Regions from separate parts of the Arthrobacter sp. NA-172 genome, predicted to be linked through region 2. Evidence: riboswitches for the same ligand, from Rfam matches in the RefSeq annotation. Region 2 holds a riboswitch; the other holds the start of a gene.
What was found. A riboswitch is a leader RNA that binds a small molecule or an ion and turns the genes downstream of it on or off. The one in region 2 is predicted to bind cyclic di-AMP.
Positions count from the first base shown of each region.

Region 1 (10,343 bases), 240 kb from region 2:
CGTCTGGGCTTGGAAGTTGGCCTGGACCTAGGCTTGCCACCTCGGAGCTGCCGCTTTGGCCTCCGAATCCACCGCCGCCCCCCATGCCGCCGCCTGCGATGTAGTAGCTGATCTGGCCCTTGGACACCATGTCCTGGAATTCTGCCAGCGTGGGGTAGGGATCGCCACCGTTCCAGCCACCGAGTGCGATCACGTTGGTGTTCGTGGCGAGCTCGAGGCTGGCAGCCTGGGTAGCCCCCGAAACAGCCGCGGACCACTTGGTGGTGGTTGAGGTAAGCAATGCGGTCAATGAGGAGTCGGCCGTTCCTTCGGAGCCGGGGCCCCCTGCGGCCTGGCCGCCGGCACCGGGCGCGCCCGTTTGACCGGCTGCGCCTGTCTGACCCGGTGCGCCTGTCTGACCCGGCGCGCCGAACCCGCCGGCACGGTTTCCGAAGCCGCCCGAGGCGGCGCTGGCGGGACCCGACGTCGGGATGGAACCGGAGTGGGCGGTAGCCGCCGTCGCGATGGTCCACGCTGCGGTACCGAGACCGCCAGCCAGAAGGGAAACGACGACGACGGCGGCGGCCGCTGCGCTTCGGAACCTGCCGGCGGGGTTCTGGCCAGTCGAATTCTGGGCAGCCGAATTCTGGCCGGCCGAATTCTGGGTGGGGCGCAGGGAGTCGAGGCGAAGCAGGATCGCCACTGCCGCCACCACACCGAGGATGACGATCACGATGCGAAGCCACGGAAGCCATGAAGCGTCGCGGCCCAGGAGAACTGCGGACCAGATGGAACTGCCGAGGACCACTATTGCCAGGACGATCCCTGGCGGGCAGATATCCGCGGCCACGCCAGAGCTCCACGCTGCCGATTCCCACCAAAGCGGCGATGGCCGGAGCGAGTGCTACCGCGTAGTACGGGTGGACAGTGCCGCTCATGAAGCTGAAGACCCCCGCGGTGATCAGAAGCCAGCCACCCCACAAGATGAGTGAGGCCCGGGTGCGGGAAGCACGGACTTCCCTGCGGGTGAACCACAGGCCGGCCACAAGCAGGATCAGTGCGGTGGGCAGAAGCCAGGAGACCTCACCGCCGAAGCTCGTCCCGAACATTCGGGTGATCCCGGCAGTTCCACCGAAGCCGGTGTTGCCGCCACCCGCACCGCCACCACCGAAGCCGCCGGCGGGGCCGCCAGCGCCTCCTCCACCGGGCATGCCTCCGCCGGAGCCGGTGATACGGGACAGCCCGTTGTAACCAAAGGTCAGTTCAAGGAAGCTGTTGGTGGTTGAGCCTGCCATGTAAGGGCGTGCCGAGACGGGAGTCAGCTGGAAAAGAACGATGTAGCTGCCCGCGATCACTGCGATGCCGGCCACTGCGCCGAGCAGGTGCAGCAATCTCCGCCGCAGCGTGGTGGGCGCGGCCCAGAGGTAGGCGAGTCCAAGGCCCGGAACAATCAGGAAACCCTGCAGCATTTTGCTCAGGAACGCGAGGCCCACCACGGCGCCCGCCGCTGCGAGCCACTTCCAGCCTGCACGTTCGATCGCGCGGGTAGTGAAGTAGGCCGCCAGTACCAAGCACAAGGTGAGCATGGCGTCGGGATTGTTGAAGCGGAACATAAGGGCTGCCACCGGGGTCAGCGCCAGCGCGCCGCCGGCCATCAAGCCTGCTCCGGGACCGGACACCCGCTTGACCGTCAAATACAGGAGGCCGACGGCGGCCACGCCCATGAGCGCCTCGGGTACGAGCATGCTCAACGGCGAGAAACCGAAGATCCGGCCTACCAGGGCGGGGATCCATAGCGACGCCGGCGGCTTGTCCACGGTGATGGCATTGCCGGCGTCGAGCGAGCCGAACAGCAAGGCCGTCCAGTCTTTGGTGCCAGCCTGGATGGCTGCGGCGTAGAAGGAGTTTCCATAGCCGGTGGCCGCGAGGTTCCAGAGGTACAGGAACGCGGTGGCCACGAGGAGTCCGGCGGCGGACGGCCGTACCCAGCGGGGCTGGTGGCCAAAGGCGTATCGGGTCCATCGGGGAGTGGGTCCGGTGGTGCCGGGAGTCGAGGGGCCGGTTGAGCGGCGGCCGTTGGCCGCCTCGGCAACGTCGGTTCCGGCCGTTTCTGCGCTCGCGGGAGAGATCGTGGAGGTCATGATGCTGCCGTTTCTGTGAGCGTGCTGGCTTCTGCGATGGGTTCAGTCGGCTGTTCTGCCTGGGAGGGCTGCGCCTGCTGTATTGGCTGCGCCGTTTGTGGGCGCTGCGCCGTTTGTGAGAGCTGCCCCGTTTGTGGAAGTTGCGCCGTCGGCTGGCGGAAGACCCACAGGCGGAATAAGAGGAAGCGGATCGCAGTGGCGGCGAGGTTCGCTCCGACCACCGTGAGGAGTTCACCCCAGCGGTCCGGCGTCGTCGTACTATGCACCAAGGAGAGGGCCCCGGAGGTGAGCGCGAGGCCGATACCGAAGACGATCAGCCCCTCGAAGTGGTGCCTGACAGGGTTGCCGCCCTGGATGCCGAACGTGAAGCGCCTGTTGGCGCCCGTGTTGGCGATGGCCGTGACGAGCAGCGCCAGGAAATTGGCTAACTGCGGGTCCATGAAGCCGCGGCACAACAGGAAGATCAGCACATACGCAAGGGTTGACGCGGCACCGATCGCTGCGAACCGGACCAGTTGCCCGAAGAGGCTGCTGCCCCGGCTCTGTTCGGCGGTGCGGGACGACGCCGGGAGCGGGCCCCTGGCGAGCGCGGCGCGCAGCTCCGGGATGGGGATGCGGCCGGAGACCAGATCCCGGGTGAGCCGGGCCATGCCACGCATGTCGGCCAGCGCGGTGCGGACCACGTCGACGCTGGAATCGGGATCGTCGATCCAGTCCACGGGTACTTCGTGGACCCGCAGGCCGCAGCGCTCGGCGAGGACCAGGAAGCTCCGTGTCGAAGAACCACGAGTTGTCCATGGTGTAGGGGAGGATCTGCTGGGCCACGTCGGCCCGGATTGCCTTGAACCCGCACTGGGCGTCACTGAAACGTGCACCCATGAACGAGTGCAGCATCAGGTTGTAACTGCGTGAAATGAATTCGCGCTTGGGGCCTCGCACAACCCGCGAGTTGCGCGTGAGCCGCGTGCCGATGGCAAGGTCCGAATGGCCCGAGATCAGCGGGGCCAAGAGTGGCGCCAGTGCGGCGAGATCCGTGGACAGGTCCACGTCCATGTAGGCCAGAACCGGCGACGGCGAGGCGAGCCACACTTTGCGGAGGGCGTTCCCGCGTCCTTTTTCCTCCAGGTGGACCACCACGAGCTCGGGCAATTCCCTGGCCACTCGTTCGGCAATTTTCAAAGTGCCGTCTGTGCTGGCGTTGTCCGCCACCGTGATGCGAAAGCCGTGCGGAAAGGAGTCACGCAAGTGGCCGTGAAGCCTGCGCAGGCACTCTTCGAGGTCGCGTTCCTCGTTGAAGACGGGGATGGTGACATCGAGAACCGGGACGGTGGTGCGGGTGTCCACGGGGGCGCGCCGCACGCTGCTGCGCTGAAGGGGGATCGCGGGATGAGTAGTAAGGCCCGGCGGCACCACCGCGGGGTCCTTCAGGGTTCCGGAGGTGGATTCGATGAGCGTCATGTATCCAGAGTGGCCTTGGCGAATATGAAGGCTTTAGGCGGAACCTGTGACCTGGCTGTGGATGTGCGGCCGCCGTCGCGAATCACTGAGTGGCCACAATACGTCGAGGTCCGCCCTTGAAAGGACGGACCTCGACGTATTTTGTGCGGTTTTTGGCTTAGTACCAGTTGTGGGACAAATGGAAGGACCACGCAGCGGACGGAGATCCGTAGCGTTCCTTGATGTAGTTCAGGCCCCAGCGGATCTGAGTCTTGTAGTTGGTCTGCCAGTCGGCCCCTTCGGACGCCATCTTTTCGGCCGGCAGCGACTGGCTAATGCCGTAGGCGCCGCTGGAAGCATTGGTGGCAGTGGTGCGCCAATCCGATTCCTTGTTCCACAAGGTTGTCAGGGCGGACATCTCGCCCTGACCCCAACCGTAGGAGGAAAGAATGCTGGCGGCGTAGGCCTGGGCGCCGGAGGGATCATCGACTGCGACCGGTGCGGCCGGTGCCGCTGGAGCGGGGGGCGCGACGGGCGCGACGGGCGCGGCAGCCTGGGCCGCGACGGCGGCTGGAGCGGGGGTGGCCGTCTGGCTCGGAGTCGGCGTGGCGCTCGGGGTGGCACTGGCGCTCGCGCTCGCCGACGGTGTGGCCGCGGCGGAAGGGGCGGCACTCTGCTGAGCAACTGCACCGGAATCGGACGTGCGGCTCATGTCCTGGGCATTGATGGCTTGACCGGCAGCATGGGTGGCTGCCCCGGCGCCGAGGAACACAGCAACAACGCCGGCAACAACGGCCATGCGTTGGGTGGTGCCGAGGTTTGCGGCAGCCCGTGTCAGGGCGGAACGTGACTTATTCTTCCGGGCAGGTTCGCCGCGGTGGCGCGCAACAGAGCGCGACTGATTCTTGGAACCAGACATGGTGATTGCCTCTCAACGCCTGCGGAGTTAGCTGTCGGATTCGGATGAGGTCATCCGGCCGTGGCCACGGAGAATCGTGGCGCTGCGGCTTCACCCCTAGGGCCGGCTCAACATGAGCGCTTGCCCGGAGACCTGGGTCCCCCGTCTCTGCCTAGAGTGTTGGGCACCGGGGAGTGGCAGAGCTCGGCGTCTACCCGGAGGTGGCCGGAATGATCCTGCGCACCCATTCGACGGTACAGGAGGTTTTCGCTTAAGTCACATTTGAGTAACGGAGATCACGACGGCGGTGTGCCGACTTGCGCTTGCCGCGCACCGCCCTCGTAGCTTATCCGTCTAAGCGGCTCCGAGTGCAGGAAGCCGTACGGCGAACTCCGTCCGGCCTGGTCCGCGAGACCACTTCAACGGTGCCGCCGTGGGCCTGGACGATGGATTCCACAATCGACAGACCCAGCCCGGATGTTCCCTCGGAACCGGAGCGGGCGGCGTCGGCACGGGCAAAGCGCGAGAAGATCCTGCCTTGGAAATCAGGCGCAATCCCCGGGCCGTTGTCCGTCACGGTGACTACGGCGCTCCCATCGGCCGAGCGCATGACTCCAGTGACCACAGTGGTTCCGGCCTCCGTGTGTTTGCGGGCGTTGGAGAGCAGATTGGCCAAGACCTGGTGAAGCTGGGTGGTGTCGCCGCGGACCGTGAGGGGCTCGTCCGGAAGCCGGAGCTGCCAGACGTGTTCGGGTGCCATGACTTTCTCATCGCTGACGGTTTCGATCACCAACTGTGTGAGGTCCACATCGCCGAACACGGGCGCTTTGCCCTCGTCCAGCCGGGCCAACAGAAGGAGGTCTTCCACGAGGGTGGTCATGCGTTCGGACTGGCTCTGAACCCGGCCCAGCGACTTCCGGCCGTCTTCCGTGAACGTTTCGGTCATGCGCAGCAGTTCGGTGTAGCCACGGATGGCGGTCAGCGGAGTGCGCAGCTCGTGCGAGGCGTCGGCCACGAATTGTCGTACCTTGGTTTCGCTCTGCTGGCGTGCCTCCAAAGCGCTGGAGACGTTGTCCAGCATGAGGTTCAGAGCATGGCCGACGCTTCCCACCTCGGTGCCCGGATGGGACGCCGACGGCGGAACGCGCACCGCGAGTGCCACTTCGCCGGCGTCGAGCGGAAGCTTCGACACTTTCGTGGCGACGTCGGAGAGTTCCTCAAGGGGACGCATGGTGCGGCGGATCAGCACAGTTCCCGCGAGTCCAATCAGCACCAGCCCGCCCAAGGAAACCAGCACCATGGTCCATACGAGCGAGGCCTCGGTGTTCTCCTTCGTTGCGAGAGGCAGGCCGGTGATGATGACGTCGCCGTAGGGGGTCTTGGTGGCCACCAGCCGGTAGCCGCCGTTCGAGAGGGTCCGATCAACCGGATGCCCGTCTTGGGGCAGCGTCAACAGGATGCCGGCGTCGCTGGACGAAAGGGGCTTGCGGGTGGCGTCGGAGGACAAGAATCCATCGTTGCTGCTTACTTGCCCGCCGAGGATACGCGCATTCAGGGTGCCGACGCTTTGACCGCGGGCATCCAACGGATCCGGCCGTCCATTGGGATCGCCTACGGGCGGGCGGCCATGCGAGGCCTGCATCAATTGATCGTCGAGCTGCTTCGTGAGGAACACGTCCATGGAGGCGTAGCTGACCACGCCAACCGCCCCGCAGATGGCCACCAGGAAGTCCCATGGAGACCAGGATCAGGCGCGTGCGCAAGTGCCAGGTTGAAGGGTTGAACCAGTGATGGTCGGTCTGGCGGGGGATACCCGAGAGCGCGGACATGACTGCGCCCCGGCTATTCGGCAGGCTTGATGACGTAACCGGCTCCGCGCACGGTATGGATCATCGGCAGGTGATTGGCTTCGATCTTCTTGCGCAGGTAGGAGATGTAGAGCTCCACGATGTTGGCTTGGCCGCCAAAATCGTAGTCCCACACGCGGTCCAGGATCTGGGCCTTGCTGACCACGCGCTTGGGGTTTTCCATCAGGTAGCGCAGGAGCTCGAACTGGGTTGCCGTGAGCTGGATTTCTTCGCCTCCGCGAGAGACTTCGCGGGTGTCGACGTTCAGAGTCAGGTCGCCCACCACCAGCTCGGCCGTGTCCATCGCGGCCACGCCTGAGCGCTGGACCAGGCGATGCAGGCGCAACAGGACTTCTTCCATGCTGAATGGCTTGGTGACGTAGTCGTCCCCGCCGGCGGCCAAACCCACGATGCGGTCCTGCACGTCGTCCTTCGCGGTGAGGAAGAGCGCGGGTACCTCAGGCGCAAAGGCGCGGATCCTGCCCAAGAGTTCAACGCCGTCGAACCCTGGAAGCATGACGTCCAGCACCAGGACATCGGGCCGGAAGTCCTTGGCGAGCTTTACCGCAGCGGGTCCGTCGCCCGCCACAGCTACGGACCAGCCCGCCATGCGGAGGCCCATGCTCATGAGTTCGGCGAGGCTGGGCTCGTCGTCCACTACAAGGGCGCGGATAGGTGATCCGTCCGGGTGGGTGAGCTGCGGAAGGTTGTTGGTCATGGAGTGCGAGGATGCCATGGGACAACTCTCCAGTCTGCCGGTTTGCCGGTGCTTAGCCGATGCTGTGAGCACGCTGTGAGTCTCAGCCTAGCCACCTGTCCGGAGGTTGTGCCGGTTCGGGGAGGAGCGGCGTGGGATTCTGCTGGATCATTCCTCAGTCCAGCGGGGCGATCCGCATGATTACGGGCGTCGCCGCGCGTTTGCCTTGGATGATCCAGCAGAATCCACCTCAACGTGCGCTTAGGTCACAGGAAGGCCTGCAGGTTGACACAGGCAACGCACAGCAAAGCGGCTGACGCTGTTTGGGACAAGAGCAATCACGACCAAACAGTCTCGATTTCCGATGGAGAACACCATGGATCAGCAAAACAACCCCTCCGTACCTGGTTCCGAGCCGGAGAATCGGCACCCGCAGCCGGTGATCCGTCCGCTCGATGAGGCTGGGCAGCCGGTAGCCGAGCAGGCACCCATGGCCGAGCCTGCCGCTGGCCAGCCTGCCGGCGAGCAGCCGGGGCAGCCTGCCGCTGGTTGGGGTGCGCCGCAGCAGCCTATGGGTCAGCAGCCTATGGGTCAGCAGCCTGGCGCTGGTTGGGGTGCGCCGCAGCAATATGCCGCCGGGCAGGACCGTCCCTCGTTCTTCAAGAATTGGACCCTGAAGAAGAGCCTCCTTGTCGGAGGTGCCGCTGTGGTGGTCGCCGCGGCGGCCGGAGCCGGTGCCTATGCGGCGGGAAACGGGACTGCGGCCACCACTACCAATGCTCAGGGTCCGGGCGCGGGCGGCCAGGCCGGCTCTAACGGCCAGGGTGGATTCGGTGGTCCGGGCGGCACGAACGCGGGTCCGGGCGGGCTCGGCGTCGGCATGGGCGGCCTCAACGCAGCGGTCCACTCGGAATACGTGGTTCTCCAGAACGGCAGCTACGTCACCATGGCGGGCCAACTAGGTACGGTTACTGACATCTCCGCGAGTTCCATGACCGTCAAGAGCGAGGACGGGTTCACTCAAACCTACGTCCTTGGATCGGACGTCGTGGTGGCACAGGGCCTGAGGCAGCGGGGGAGCAGCTCCAGCGGTACCACCCTGACACTCGCTGATGTGAAAGCAGGCTCAAGCGTGAGGGTTACGGCGCTCAAGGAGTCCGGCAAGTACACGGCCCAGCGCCATCCAAATCGTCACGGCCACAACCTCTGGCACCCAAGGTTCCGGCACTGCAAGCACCCCAAGCCCCGCTACCACCAACTAGCCCGGAATCCCCATCTAGGTAGCCGGGACATTCCCTTGGTGGGGGCCGGCATCCACGGTTCGCACGTCGGGTTGCTGTGGGGCGGGCGGTGACCGCCGAGATCCGGCCCATGAAAAAAGCGAAGCGGCGTGAAATCAGGCGCCATTTTGCGCTCCCATTAGCCTCAAACCGGGTTCTAGCAGACGGTTAGCCCAAAAATTTTCGTGAGAGCTCCACTCCCGATTGGACAAGACTTGTTTCACATCTCGAGATTCTAGGGCAAGCGCGTGACGCCAGTTGAGATTCAAGAAATGGCTATCTCATCAAATTATCTTCGAATATTGCATACATAATGCCCATTGTGACGAACGAGAATGGGTCACATTAGGACATGCTTGAATTGTGATGTGCGGCACAATAGTGTGATCCGTCTCGGAATGTGGACGGTTTGACCCTTTGTTACTTGCAAGTTCCCTTTGTTACGTTGCACACTTCAAATGTGAACAAGAACTCAACAGCATCTGCAGCCGCAGCGATCGAACCCAGCACACCCGCTGGTTTTTCGATGAGCTGTTGTCGAATGCATGCCTAACTTTCGATCCCAAAAAGTTTCAGGCATTCGCCCCCTGCCCAGCGTCGGGCGCCACTCCCCATCTCATTGCGGGGACAACACCAGCATTCGAAGCCGCGATGACGGCTATTCACTTTGAGGTAAGCAATCCATGTCAGTTGCATCAGGATACGTCCACATCTCCGTCCGTAACGCCAATAAGGCGGCGTCGAACACCGGCATTCGTCCCGGCTTCGGCAACCGCCCGGCCTACGCCCAGCCTGCTCTCCAGGGTGGCGGCCAGGCGCCCGGTTACGTGCCCCAGGGCTATAACCCCACTTCCTACGGGCAGCTCCGCGCCGTTCCTGCCAACGAGGCCTCGCCGATGACTGCACCCACGCCTGTCCTGGCTCCAGCAGACCGCGCCATCCGGCCCGTTGCCAACGACAATGTGGCCCGCGGTTTCGTGCTCTACATGGGCATCGACGAGGACACGGCGGCCGCCGCCGGAACCTCCATCGCCAAGCTCGCCCAGGAGATCCGGGCCTACGCCCAGTCCCTCGTTGCCGACGCGGAAAGCTATGCCGCCGTCGCGGTGGCACCGGCCAGTGCGCCAGGTTCCGCGCTCGACGTCGTCCGCTCGACTTTCGGTGACCCGACCGTTGGCAGCCGCCAGCGTTCCGAGGCGCTCCGCCCGCAGCCTGCGCAGGAAGCCCGCCCGTCCGGCGTCTTGATCGATCTCGCCCGCCGTGAAGTCCACCTCGACGGCGAGTCCCTGAACCTCACGTTCAAGGAATTCGAGCTCCTCAACTACCTCGTCGAAAACGGCACCCGCACCGTGGGCCGTGACGAACTTCTCGAGGGACTGTGGCGCAACGCCGAAGAGGTTCCCAACGAGCGCACCATCGACGTTCACATCCGGCGCCTTCGCTCCAAGCTCGGCCGCCTCGCGAACACTGTCCGCACCGTGCGCGGCCAGGGCTACCGCTTCTACGAGCACCCCGAGGTCATCGTCTGGGCGGCTCCGGAATACTCGATCTAACCTCGCTGCTCACCCAACTGGCTCGCAGTAGCCGTCGTTCTGACGCGTCTTAGCGACATCTGCTGCCAGTCAGTTGGGCTAGTAGGGTGGGGGGATGAGCGAGCATCACATCAAGCGGCTGGTGATCATGCGGCACGCGAAGTCGGACTGGCCCCTCGGGGTGCCCGACCATGAGCGACCTCTTGCCGAGCGTGGCCACCGGGAGGCTCCCCTTGCCGGGAAATGGCTCCTCAAGCACCACGTGATTCCGGACTTCATCCTCTGTTCGTCCGCGCTGCGGACCCGGCAGACCTGCACTTGGGTCTGCAGCGAACTGGGGGACAAGGCGCCGACGCCGAAACTCGAGGACGGCCTGTACGCCGCCTCCGCGCAGCGCATGTTGACCGTCGTCAACCATGTGCCGGAAACCGTCACCACGCTCATGATCTTCTCGCACATGCCCGGCGTTCAGGACCTCGCGATGCACTTGGCTTCCCGCGACTCGGACCACGACGCCTACATGGATGCGGCA
Region 1 is NZ_JBINOT010000003.1:406,683-417,025, forward strand. It holds partial or broken gene ACF0H6_RS15925 (ArnT family glycosyltransferase) at 1-2,120, opposite strand, end outside; partial or broken gene ACF0H6_RS15930 (glycosyltransferase) at 2,117-3,464, opposite strand; gene ACF0H6_RS15935 (hypothetical protein) at 3,366-3,698, shown strand; gene ACF0H6_RS15940 (hypothetical protein) at 3,736-4,476, opposite strand; cyclic di-AMP (ydaO/yuaA leader) riboswitch at 4,479-4,675, opposite strand; partial or broken gene ACF0H6_RS15945 (sensor histidine kinase) at 4,810-6,284, opposite strand; gene ACF0H6_RS15950 (response regulator transcription factor) at 6,298-7,038, opposite strand; gene ACF0H6_RS15955 (hypothetical protein) at 7,376-8,353, shown strand; gene ACF0H6_RS15960 (winged helix-turn-helix domain-containing protein) at 8,963-9,832, shown strand; gene ACF0H6_RS15965 (SixA phosphatase family protein) at 9,927-10,343, shown strand, end outside.
Region 1: linked by a shared signal. The riboswitch ahead of ACF0H6_RS15940 (hypothetical protein) and the one ahead of ACF0H6_RS17125 (M23 family metallopeptidase) in region 2 are both predicted to bind cyclic di-AMP.

Region 2 (10,343 bases):
TCCTCGCGGTAACGGACCGGGTGCTCCAACGCCTCGGCCGAGCCGTCCAGGACAAAGCGGTGCACCCTGCGGCGCTCGGTCACACGTCCCATTTCAGATTCCTGCCGTCTCGGAAACGGCTTCGCCATGCCTAACCGCTTCGCCGTGCTTAACCGCTTCGCCATGCTTGACGAACCGCACCGTCATGGCCTTGTAGCCGGGAGTGTTGGAAATGCGGGCCACGAGCTCCCGGTGGACCAAGGCGTTGGCCTCCGGGAAATACGCGGCAGCGCACCCCTTGGCCGTGGGGTATGCAACCAGCCGGAACTTGTCCGCCCGGCGCTCCGTTCCAGCGAAGGTGGAGATGACGTCCACCATGTCCCGGTCCGCGAAGCCCAACTCGCTGAGATCGTCCTCGTGGACCAGGATGACCCTCCGGCCATCGGAAATGCCCCGGTAGCGGTCGTCGAGCCCATAGAACGTGGTGTTGTACTGGTCGTGGCTACGGACTGTCTGCAGGATCAGATGGCCGGCCGGGGCCTCAAGGTACTCCAACGGGCTCACCGTGAAGCGCGCTTTGCCGATGTCCGTGGCAAACGTCCGGGTGTCCCGTGGCGGATTGGGCAGCACAAAACCGTTCTTGGTCCGGACCCTTGCATTGAAGTCCTCGAAGCCCGGGATCACGCGGGAGATGTGGTCCCGGACGACGTCGTAGTCTTCAGCCATGGCACGCCAGTCCACCGGGTGGCCATCGCCGAGGACGGCTTGCGCCATGCGTGCGACGATGACGGGTTCGCTGAGCAGGTGCTCCGAGACCGGGGTCAGGCGGCCCTGGGTGGAGTGGATAACGGACATGGAGTCCTCCACGGAGAGGATTTGCCGGCCGCCTGGGTGTTTGTCGTCTGTGTCCGTTCGGCCCAGGGTGGGCAGGATCAGCGACGTCTTGCCGTGGACCACGTGGGCGCGGTTGGGCTTGGTGGAGATGTGCACCGTCAGCCCGGCACGCTTGAGCCCTTCCTCCAGCGCGACGGTGTCCGAGCCCGCCGCCGCGAAGTTGCCGCCCATCGAAACGAACACATCCACGTCACCCTTTTCCAGGGCATGCTGGGTTTCCACGGAGTCGTAGCCGTGTTCCCGGGGCGTCGTGAACCCGAACTCCTTATCCAGGGCCGCCAGGAAACCCTCCGAAGGCTTCTCCCAGATGCCCATGGTGCGGTCGCCCTGGACGTTGGAGTGGCCACGGACCGGGCACGCCCCAGCCCCGCGCTTGCCGAAGTTTCCTTGCAGGAGCAGCAGATTGATGATTTCGCGCAACGTATCCACGGAGTGCGGCTGCTGGGTCAGGCCCAGCGCCCAGCAAATGATCGTGCCCTTCGAAGCGGCCAGCATTCCGGCCACTTTGGTGATTTCAATGCGACTCAGGCCCGTAGCCCGTTCCGTTTCCGCCCAGTCCAGGGTTGCCCTTGCCTCGGCGTAGGCTTCGAAGCCGTCGGTCTGCGCCTCGAGGAAAGCTCGATCAACCACGGTGCCCGGCTGCCGCTTCTCCTCCTCCAGCAGGAGGTGGCCCAGGGCCTGGAACAGTGCGAGGTCGCCGCCGACTTTGATCTGCAGGAATTCATCGGCGATGTCCGTGCCGCCACCGACCACACCACTAAGGGACTGCGGATCCTTGAAGTTCAGGAGTCCTGCTTCCGGCAAGGGATTGACCGCCACAACCTTGCCGCCGTTGTTCTTGCAGTCACGCAGTGCAGAGAGCATGCGCGGATGGTTCGTGCCTGGGTTCTGTCCCACCACCAGAACCAGCTGCGCCTCGTGGATGTCCTCGAGGGAGACTGTGCCCTTGCCGATCCCGATGGTCGGGTTGAGCGCGCTGCCGGAAGACTCATGGCACATATTCGAGCAGTCGGGCAGGTTGTTTGTTCCCAGGCTGCGGGCGAACAGCTGGTACATGAAAGCCGTCTCGTTCGCCGTACGGCCTGAGGTGTAGAACACGCAGCGATCCGGAGTGGTGGCATTCACGTGCTCGCCGATCAGGGCGAAAGCATCCACCCAACTGATCGGCGAATAGTGTGTTTCGCCGGGGCGGATGACAACCGGCTCGGCGATGCGACCTTGGCTGCCAAGCCAGTATTCGGTCTTGCTGTCCAGCTCGGCCAAGGAGTGCTCCGCCCAAAACGCGGCATCTACCACGCGCGTGGTGCTCTCCTCGGCGATGGCTTTAGCCCCATTTTCGCAGAACTCTGCGGGACTGCGCTTACCCGTGATGGACTCAGGCCACGCGCATCCTGGACAGTCGAAGCCGTGGTGCTGGTTGACGCGGAGCATGGACTTGACGGTCCGGCTCACACCGGCCTGGGACCAGCCCCGCTCCAATGCCACAGTGACTGCCTTGACGCCGGCGGCGGAGCGCTTGGGCGGGTGAATCTGGAGGTCATCTTCATTGATGTCCTGCTCGGGAGCATGCCTGTTCATTACCCCATCATTGCAAGGCCTGACCCGCTAATCCACCCGCGTCCATTCGGAGCCGGAAGTCCTCAGCCGGTCAGGGCGCTCCAGTCCACAGGTTCTGACGAAACCTTGCGGGCGGGCTTGGCGGGAGGTTTCTTCGCCTTGTCCTGCGTGGGCTTCGGCCGGGGAAGCGGCGGCCCCCACGGCAACGGGAAAGCAGGCACAGCCTCGCCCATTTGGACGCCGTGGGGCGGTACCACCATGACTCCGTCCGCGCTGGCGAGGCCGCGCATCATCCCTGGCCCCGCATGTTGTGTCGGCGATGCCAAGCCGTACACGAACCTGAACGGAAGCAAGCGGGTGCGTCCGGGGTCGGCGTCGAGCATTGCGCCGCAAGGCACTTCTCCCACCGCGGGCAGCTTGCCGTGTCCCAGCCCCGCGAGCAACGGCGTGCCGATCGTGAAAAGGACCATCATGGCCGCCAGCGGATTCCCGGGAAGCCCCAGCACAAAGCGCCCGTCCGGCAGCTCAGCGAGAACGGCGGGATGCCCCGGCCGCATCGCAATTCCATCAATCAGCAAGCGGCCGCCAAGTTCCGCAATGGCCCGCCGGAAGTGGTCCGTTCCTGAACGGCCCGTTCCCCCGGTGGTAATGACGACGTCGGCCGGTGGCGTTTCAGGCGACAACTCGCCCTCCTCGAGGGCCGTCAACCATTCCTCGTAGGAGTCCCCCACTTTGATTTGCTCGCCGCGGATTCCGCCGAGAAGTTCGACGACGGCGCCAAGCTGGGGACCGAAGGTATCCCGCACGCTCCCGGGCGCGGGGACGCCTTCGCTCACCACTTCTGAGCCTGTCAGGAGCAACTTCACGAGGGGTTTGCCGAGGACTTCCAGCTCATCTCGGCCAGCCAGGGCAGCGAGGGCGAGGTGGGCCGGGTTCAGGAGAACGCCGGATTTGATCAGGAGTTCGCCCTCTTTGGCTTCTTCTCCGGCGATGCGGATGTGTTGTCCATTGCGCGGCTCCCCAGGCTTCGCGTTCCCGCCAAGCGCGAGGACCGGCAAACCGTCCTCGTCGGTGGTCAAGGCACCGCTTTCACTCCGGAGTACCGCCTTGGCCCCGGGCGGAATCAGGCCACCCGTGACGATCGGACTCGCCTGGTGCGGGGCCAAACGGTGGCCGGGCTCAGCCAAAATCCACGGTCCGCTGCTATTCACGGCCCAGCCATCCATGGCAGACGAGGCATAGTGCGGGAGGTCCTGCAAGGCGTGGACATCCAAGGCCAGGACCCTGCCGAGGGCGTCCTTCAGGGCCACGGGCGCCGCAGGAATAGGTGTCGCGGAGTCGAAGGCAAGTTGCCGGGCCTCCGCCCAAAGGTGGTCGGCGTGCGGAACATGCTCAACGTTCTCGGAACCCGGCTTCTCAGAACGCGGCGTCTCGGAACCCGGTCTCTCGGAACCCGGTGTCACGGCATGCTGTTCAGGGGCAGCCGTCATCCGGCGTCGGTTCCGGGGTCCGTGGTTCCGGGGTTCGTGGTTCCGGGGTCCGTATAGTCACTGGCGAGCGTGCGTGCCAGTCCCATCGCGGTCTCCATGGAGGCGGTTTCAGTCGCCTGTCCCGAGCCTGCGGCGAGTCCCGCTGCGAAACCGGCAATAAAAGTGGTCAAGGGAGCTGCCGGCCTAACCACTGAATGGGCTGCGACGCCCGCCAAGGACAGGATCTTGTTGATGTCGATTTCGACGTCTTCAAGCTCATACGCTTGCAGCAGGCTCCTGCACCATTCCTCCAGCGTTTCTTCCTGGCTCTTCACGATCCGCCTCCACAGTCCGGTACAGCCTTTGTCACGGCAAGCCGCCGTCCACTCCAAGCGCCGCGGCATCGTCCCAGGTATCCACGTCATCGGTGGAGCCGGCAGGGACGGGTACGGCCAGCAGATCAAGCCTAGCAAGCAGGCGGAATACTGAAGCGTTGGCCAAGCCACCCTGTTGGGCCGAAGCCAGCACTTCCCGTTGTAACGCCGAAGATCGGTAGATCCCGAGTAAAGGTTGTTTCCGGCCATCGGCGGAGACGGACATGGCCCCTTCAGCCTCCGGGTGTCCGGCAAGTTCCTTGAGTAAAACCGGAACCGCGGCGCCGGCGAGGGGCATGTCGCAGGCCATGACTAGTACCCAAGGCGCGGGGTTCTCCCTGGGTGGCTCCGTCGAGGGGGCGTGGGATTCAAGGGCAAGGAGTCCTGCTTCGATCGCCGCGGCGGGTCCCGCGAACGGCGGGGACTCACGGGCCGTCAACGTGCCGTCGGGCAATGTTCCAGGATCCGGCCCGACGACGACGACACTCCCGGCACCGTTCGCGGCGGCGAGGGCGCGCTGAAGGAGCGAGGCGTCGCCGTGCCTGAGCTGGGCTTTGGGCACGCCTCCGAGGCGGGAGGACTTACCACCCGCCAAGATCACCGCATCAAAGTCCACCCGCCCAGATTACCCGGGAAGCAGGCTCAGCTTCGGTTCAAGCCGCCGATTCGGGCAGGAGGAAGGGATCCCATGCTGGCGCAGGTTTCTCGAGCTCCTTGATCTGCCAGATAGTCCCGGTGGGCGCCGCAGGAACGAACCCCAGTTTCCAGCCCATCTCGGCCGGTGTGTGGTTGCTCTTGGCGTTGTTGCAGCGCAGGCACGCTGCTACCAGGTTTTCCCAGGAATCCGCGCCGCCCCTGGATTTGGGGTGGACGTGGTCAATGGTGTGGGCTGCTTTACCGCAGTAGGCGCAACGATGACCGTCGCGGCGCAAAACGCCGCGGCGTGTAACCGCCGTGATCGTGTTGTATCTCGGCCGGATGTAGCGATTGAGCAGAATCACGGAGGGACGTCCGAGAATCTCCTGTGGCCCGACGACAGGCTCGTCGCCTTCGGCCACTACGCTCGCTTTTCCGGTGAGCACAAGGACCAGCGCCCGGCGGAAGGTTACTACCGCCAGCGGTTCATATCCAGCATTCAGAACGAGTGTGCGCATGCACGTACCTCTTCACGGCCGCACCCGTCAGGGGCGCGAGGGCCGGCTGCCCTCTGCATGTACGGGCTGTGGATCGACACCATAAGAGTAAACACGCGGATGCCAGATCACCGAATCCGTGCATCGGTTCGGTGGCTGTGTCGGGCAAAGTTCATGTGCCGGACATGTGGCGGGAACCTTCCGACGGCCAGAGGGATCTGCGGGTTATAGGACAAAACGTGTGTATGGGAGGAGCGTGCTTCCCGGTCGGGTGAACGCCCCGACGTGATCCGGAGGGCTGAATTGGACGCGTTCCTGGGATGGCTGCTGCTCCCACCCGGCCTGTAACCCCGCGCAAGCGCTGAGCGACACGGCAAATGGATTTCGACGCGTGAATTCCAGTGGCGACAGGGATTTAGCGCCCCCGCAAGTATTTTGCGCGTCGCGAGGCACTGGGTGCGTCGATTTGGCGCACTCCGGTTAAAACAGAACATCCCCGCGGCCAAAGCCAGCGGGGATGTTCCGGCAAATCTATTTAGCCACCAACGTGGATGAAGACCGGGCCGGAGCCGATGTTGACGCTGTACAGGGCGGTGGTTCCACCGTTCCAGCCGCCGTGGACTGCCATGCCGTTGCCGACGTAAACGGCGATGTGGGCCTTGCCCATGCCACCGTTCTGGTAGTAGACCAAGTCTCCAGGCTGAGCTTCAGCAGCGCTGACCGTACGGCCGAGGGAGAGGTAGTCTGCCGGCCAGCCGTGGAAGTTGATGCCCACAGCGGCCAGGGAGTTCGAAGCCAGGGCGGTGCAGATCCTGGGCAACGCCAAGCTGGGCGTAAGCTGCGGCAGCAATCGCTGCGCCCTTGCCGCTGGCAACCTTGGTGACGGGTGAAACAGCAGCGGTCACAGAAAGCGTTGAGGAGCCGGCAGCGGCACCCGTTGCAGCCTGCGGAGCCGGAGCAGCTTCCTGGGTGGCAACCGGAGCTGCGACAACCGGAGCCGCGACCACCGGAGCAGCTTCGGTGGAGACCGCGGGGCGCTCGTATTTGATGGCCACGGAGGAGTCTGCCGAAATGCTGGCTTGGGCGATGGACTGGACTTCCAGGGCGGAGGTCGACGTCGATTCGCGGGGGACGTTGGTTTCTGCAGCGTTGGCTGCGATACCGCTAGTGAGCACCAGGCCGGAAGCAGCCGCGATGACGGCTGCCTGACGGCCTACGCCACCGGCGTTGCTGCCGACAGACTTGGCGATAACGGCAAGTGAGTTGGTCTTGGTGACCGCGGCACGGTGGCGCGCGACAGTAGAGCGTGAAGACACGTTAAGAGGCCTCTCCCTATGCCCGCGAGGTAAGCTGTCGGATTCGGATGGGAGTCATCCGGCCACACTTCTCCCTCTCGGAAGTCGTGCGACTTAACCCCAAGGCCATCGGTGAAGATGACCAAAAGTGGGTCCCCCGCCTCTGCCAGACGATGTTTTGCGAACGGAACCTCGGGCAGTGGCAGAGCTAGGCAATCCACCCGAGTGCAACAACTCTCTAAAAGTTGATGCGTGTAAGACGGTACATGAGTTTTAACTAAAAGTCACATTCAGGTCACGGCGTGTGACAAGCATGCGAGAGACTTCCATCGGATTGGCTACAGCCAGCCCAAAGGGTCAACGACGTCGCCGTTGACCATGACTTCAAAGTGGAGGTGGCAGCCGGTAGAGGCGCCGGTGGTGCCGCTCAATGCGATGACATCGCCGCGGCTGACCGTTTGGCCCACCTGGACGTTAAACGAAGACAAATGGTTGTACGTGGTTTCCAGGCCGTTGCCATGGTCCACCACAATGCGGTTTCCGCCGCCATACGGATGCCAGCCGGCAAAAGTGACCTTGCCGGCCGCGGCCGCATGAACCTGGGTGCCGCACTGGGCCACGAAGTCCTGGCCCCGGTGGAACTCCCCCAAACCGCCCGTGATGGGATTCACCCGGTAACCGAAAGGCGAGGCCGTGGTCAGGGTGTCCAGCGGCGCCCCCAGGGCGCCCTTGGAGGACGACGTCTTGATGGTGCCGACGGACTGCGCGCTCAAGAGCTGCTTGAGCCTGGTGTCCGGATCCGCCGTGGTGGAGACCGCAGCACGGCTGAAGTCGATCGTGGCGCTTGCCGCGGCGGGAATCTCGGGCTGGGTGCCCACGGCCGAGGCGGCGTGGTTCGATTCGGCCGCGGCCGTCATGGCGCCGGTGCCCGGCATGGCGACCGTCAGGATGAGGCCCGTAGTAGCAAGGGCCACTCCGGCCTTCTGTCCTGCTCCGCTCGCGGCGGCGAATTCGGCCATCTGCCGCAAGGGACCTTTGCGCCGGCGAAGTTCGCGATGGGGATCGCGGGGCCGGCCCTGGGCAACGTCGTGCGTGCTCCGCAGCTCAGCAGTAGGACCGGACGCGCGCCTGCGGCCCCTGGTGTTCTGCGTGGTCAAAGTGTTCCTCTCTGGCAAGCCTGCGAAGTTAGCTGTCGGATTCGGGCCAGAGAGATCGTGGACCCGGTCCGCGCGAAGGGCGCGAAGCGCAAGCTACCCGGAGGGGCCTTGCGCTGGTTGCACTTCCGCTGCGGACTTCACCCCAAGGCCGTCTTTCGACCGCCGATGGTGGTTCCTCCGCTTCTGCCAGTGAATGGACTAATCCACCTGATCCACTGGCAGAACTCGGCTTCGGATCAGGTAACGCTTTGGTATCGGCGCCGGTATTTAACTCTAGGGGATTAAGCCCCGTGGTAATAATTTCGTTATCTTTGCCGCTCGCATCGCCGGGCCGGCTAGGCGACCGTGACGAATACGTGCGACGCAACCTCAGGCGGCAGCTCCAGCGCGCCGTCGATATTGGGCACACGAACCGAGATGTACTCCCCTACGCGTTCCAGGGAAACCCTGGCACCGGGGCGGATTCCGCCCTCGTCGAGCTGCACCAGAAGTTCCGGTTCCACCTGGATCGGTTCAGCCAGACGGCTGACGGTGACCCGGTTTTCAGGTGAGTATTCATTCATCGCGTCAAGAAGGTTGACCACGCCATCCGTAAAGGCGTGGGACGCGGCTCCACCCAGCGCTTCGAGTCCGGGGATGGGGTTGCCGTAGGGCGAATCCGTGGGGTGGTCCAGCAGCTCATAAATCCGCCGTTCCACGCGCTCACTCATGACATGCTCCCAGCGGCACGCTTCATCGTGGACATAGGCCCAGTCCAGGCCGATGACGTCCGCCAGGAGCCGTTCGGCGAGCCGGTGCTTGCGCATGACCTCGGTGGCGCGTTTCCGGCCCGCTTCAGTCAGCTCAAGGTGCCGATCATTGGACACAATCACCAGACCGTCACGCTCCATCCGTCCGATCGTCTGCGAAACGGTGGGACCGGAGTGCCGCAGGCGCTCCGCGATGCGTGCGCGAAGAGCCACGATGTTCTCTTCTTCAAGCTCCAAAATGGTCCGAAGATACATCTCAGTGGTATCGATCAGATCCGTCATCCAGCTCAGCTCCTCGAGCACAGTATCTTGCGTATTTTCTACCGTACCGCAGCCGCCTTAGTGGTCGATCAGGTGGCCGGACCGCCGGCGGTCCCGGTCCGGGCGCCAGCTCCAAGCTTAGCTTATTTGGAATTACTCCGGATAATTTCCGCGCCTGTCGAGCGCCCGGTACGCCGTGCCATCCTGTGCCCGGCGAAACAATTGCTTTCCACGTGGTGGACTATGACAGCTTCGTTTCTGCCCGGGCGTGCAGGGTCAGGCAGAATTGGGAAGTCGAAGGGGGCAGCTTGCCACCTGCCACGACCCATCTAGGCCGCTACTTCACCATTGGAGCATCCCGTGAGCGACAACAGCATCACTATCCCTGCCGATTTGCTGCCCAAGGACGGCCGCTTCGGCGCCGGCCCCTCCAAGGTCCGCCCGGAGCAGATCGAGGCCCTCTCCGCGGCCTCGGCAACGATCCTCGGTACCTCTCACCGCCAGGCACCGGTCAAGAACCTGGTGGGGTCCGTCCGCGAAGGCCTGAGCCAGTTCTTCCGTGCACCCGAGGGCTACGAGGTGATTCTCGGTGTCGGCGGCTCCACCGCGTTCTGGGACATCGCCAGCTTCGGCTTGGTGGAAAAGAAGGCCCAGCACCTCTCCTTTGGCGAGTTCGGCTCCAAGTTCGCCTCAGCCACCAACAAGGCCCCCTTCCTCGAGGCCTCGTCCATCATCAAATCGGAACCCGGAACGCGTCCGGTTTCCCAGGCCGAGGCAGGCGTGGACGTGTACGCATGGCCGCAGAACGAAACGTCCACGGGCGTGGCCGCCCCGGTCAAGCGGGTCCAGGGCGGCGACGACGGCGCGCTGATCCTGGTGGACGCGACCTCTGCAGCCGGCGGCCTGGATGTCGATGTTGCTGAAGCCGACGTGTACTACTTCGCACCGCAAAAGAACTTCGCCTCCGACGGCGGCCTGTGGCTCGGCCTCTTCTCCCCCGCAGCCCTCGAGCGAGCCGCCCGCATCAAGGCAAGTGGCCGCTGGATCCCCGATTTCCTGGATCTCCAGACGGCCATCGACAACTCGAAGCTCAACCAGACCTACAACACGCCGTCCCTGTCCACTCTAGTGACTCTGGACGCGCAGGTTCAGTGGCTCAACAGCAATGGCGGCCTGGACTTCGCTTCCGGACGCACGGGAGACTCCGCGAGCCGCATCTACAACTGGGCCGAGGCCTCCGAGTACGCCACCCCGTTCGTGGCCAAGGCCGAGGACCGCTCCAACGTCATTGCCACGATCGACTTCGATGATTCGATCGACGCCGCGGCCATCGCCAAGGTGCTGCGCGCCAACGGAATCGTTGACACGGAGCCGTACCGCAAGCTGGGCCGCAACCAACTGCGCATCGCCACCTTCGTGGCCATCGACCCGGACGATGTTTCGGCGCTGCTCGCCAGCATCGACTTCGTGGTAGG
Region 2 is NZ_JBINOT010000003.1:650,215-660,557, reverse strand. It holds gene fdhD (formate dehydrogenase accessory sulfurtransferase FdhD) at 1-92, opposite strand, end outside; gene ACF0H6_RS17155 (FdhF/YdeP family oxidoreductase) at 94-2,451, opposite strand; gene ACF0H6_RS17150 (molybdopterin molybdotransferase MoeA) at 2,514-3,920, opposite strand; gene ACF0H6_RS17145 (DUF6457 domain-containing protein) at 3,917-4,234, opposite strand; gene ACF0H6_RS17140 (molybdenum cofactor guanylyltransferase) at 4,266-4,889, opposite strand; gene ACF0H6_RS17135 (HNH endonuclease) at 4,927-5,427, opposite strand; partial or broken gene ACF0H6_RS17130 (NlpC/P60 family protein) at 5,942-6,722, opposite strand; cyclic di-AMP (ydaO/yuaA leader) riboswitch at 6,728-6,909, opposite strand; gene ACF0H6_RS17125 (M23 family metallopeptidase) at 7,040-7,858, opposite strand; cyclic di-AMP (ydaO/yuaA leader) riboswitch at 7,861-8,068, opposite strand; gene ACF0H6_RS17120 (metal-dependent transcriptional regulator) at 8,194-8,889, opposite strand; gene serC (phosphoserine transaminase) at 9,229-10,343, shown strand, end outside.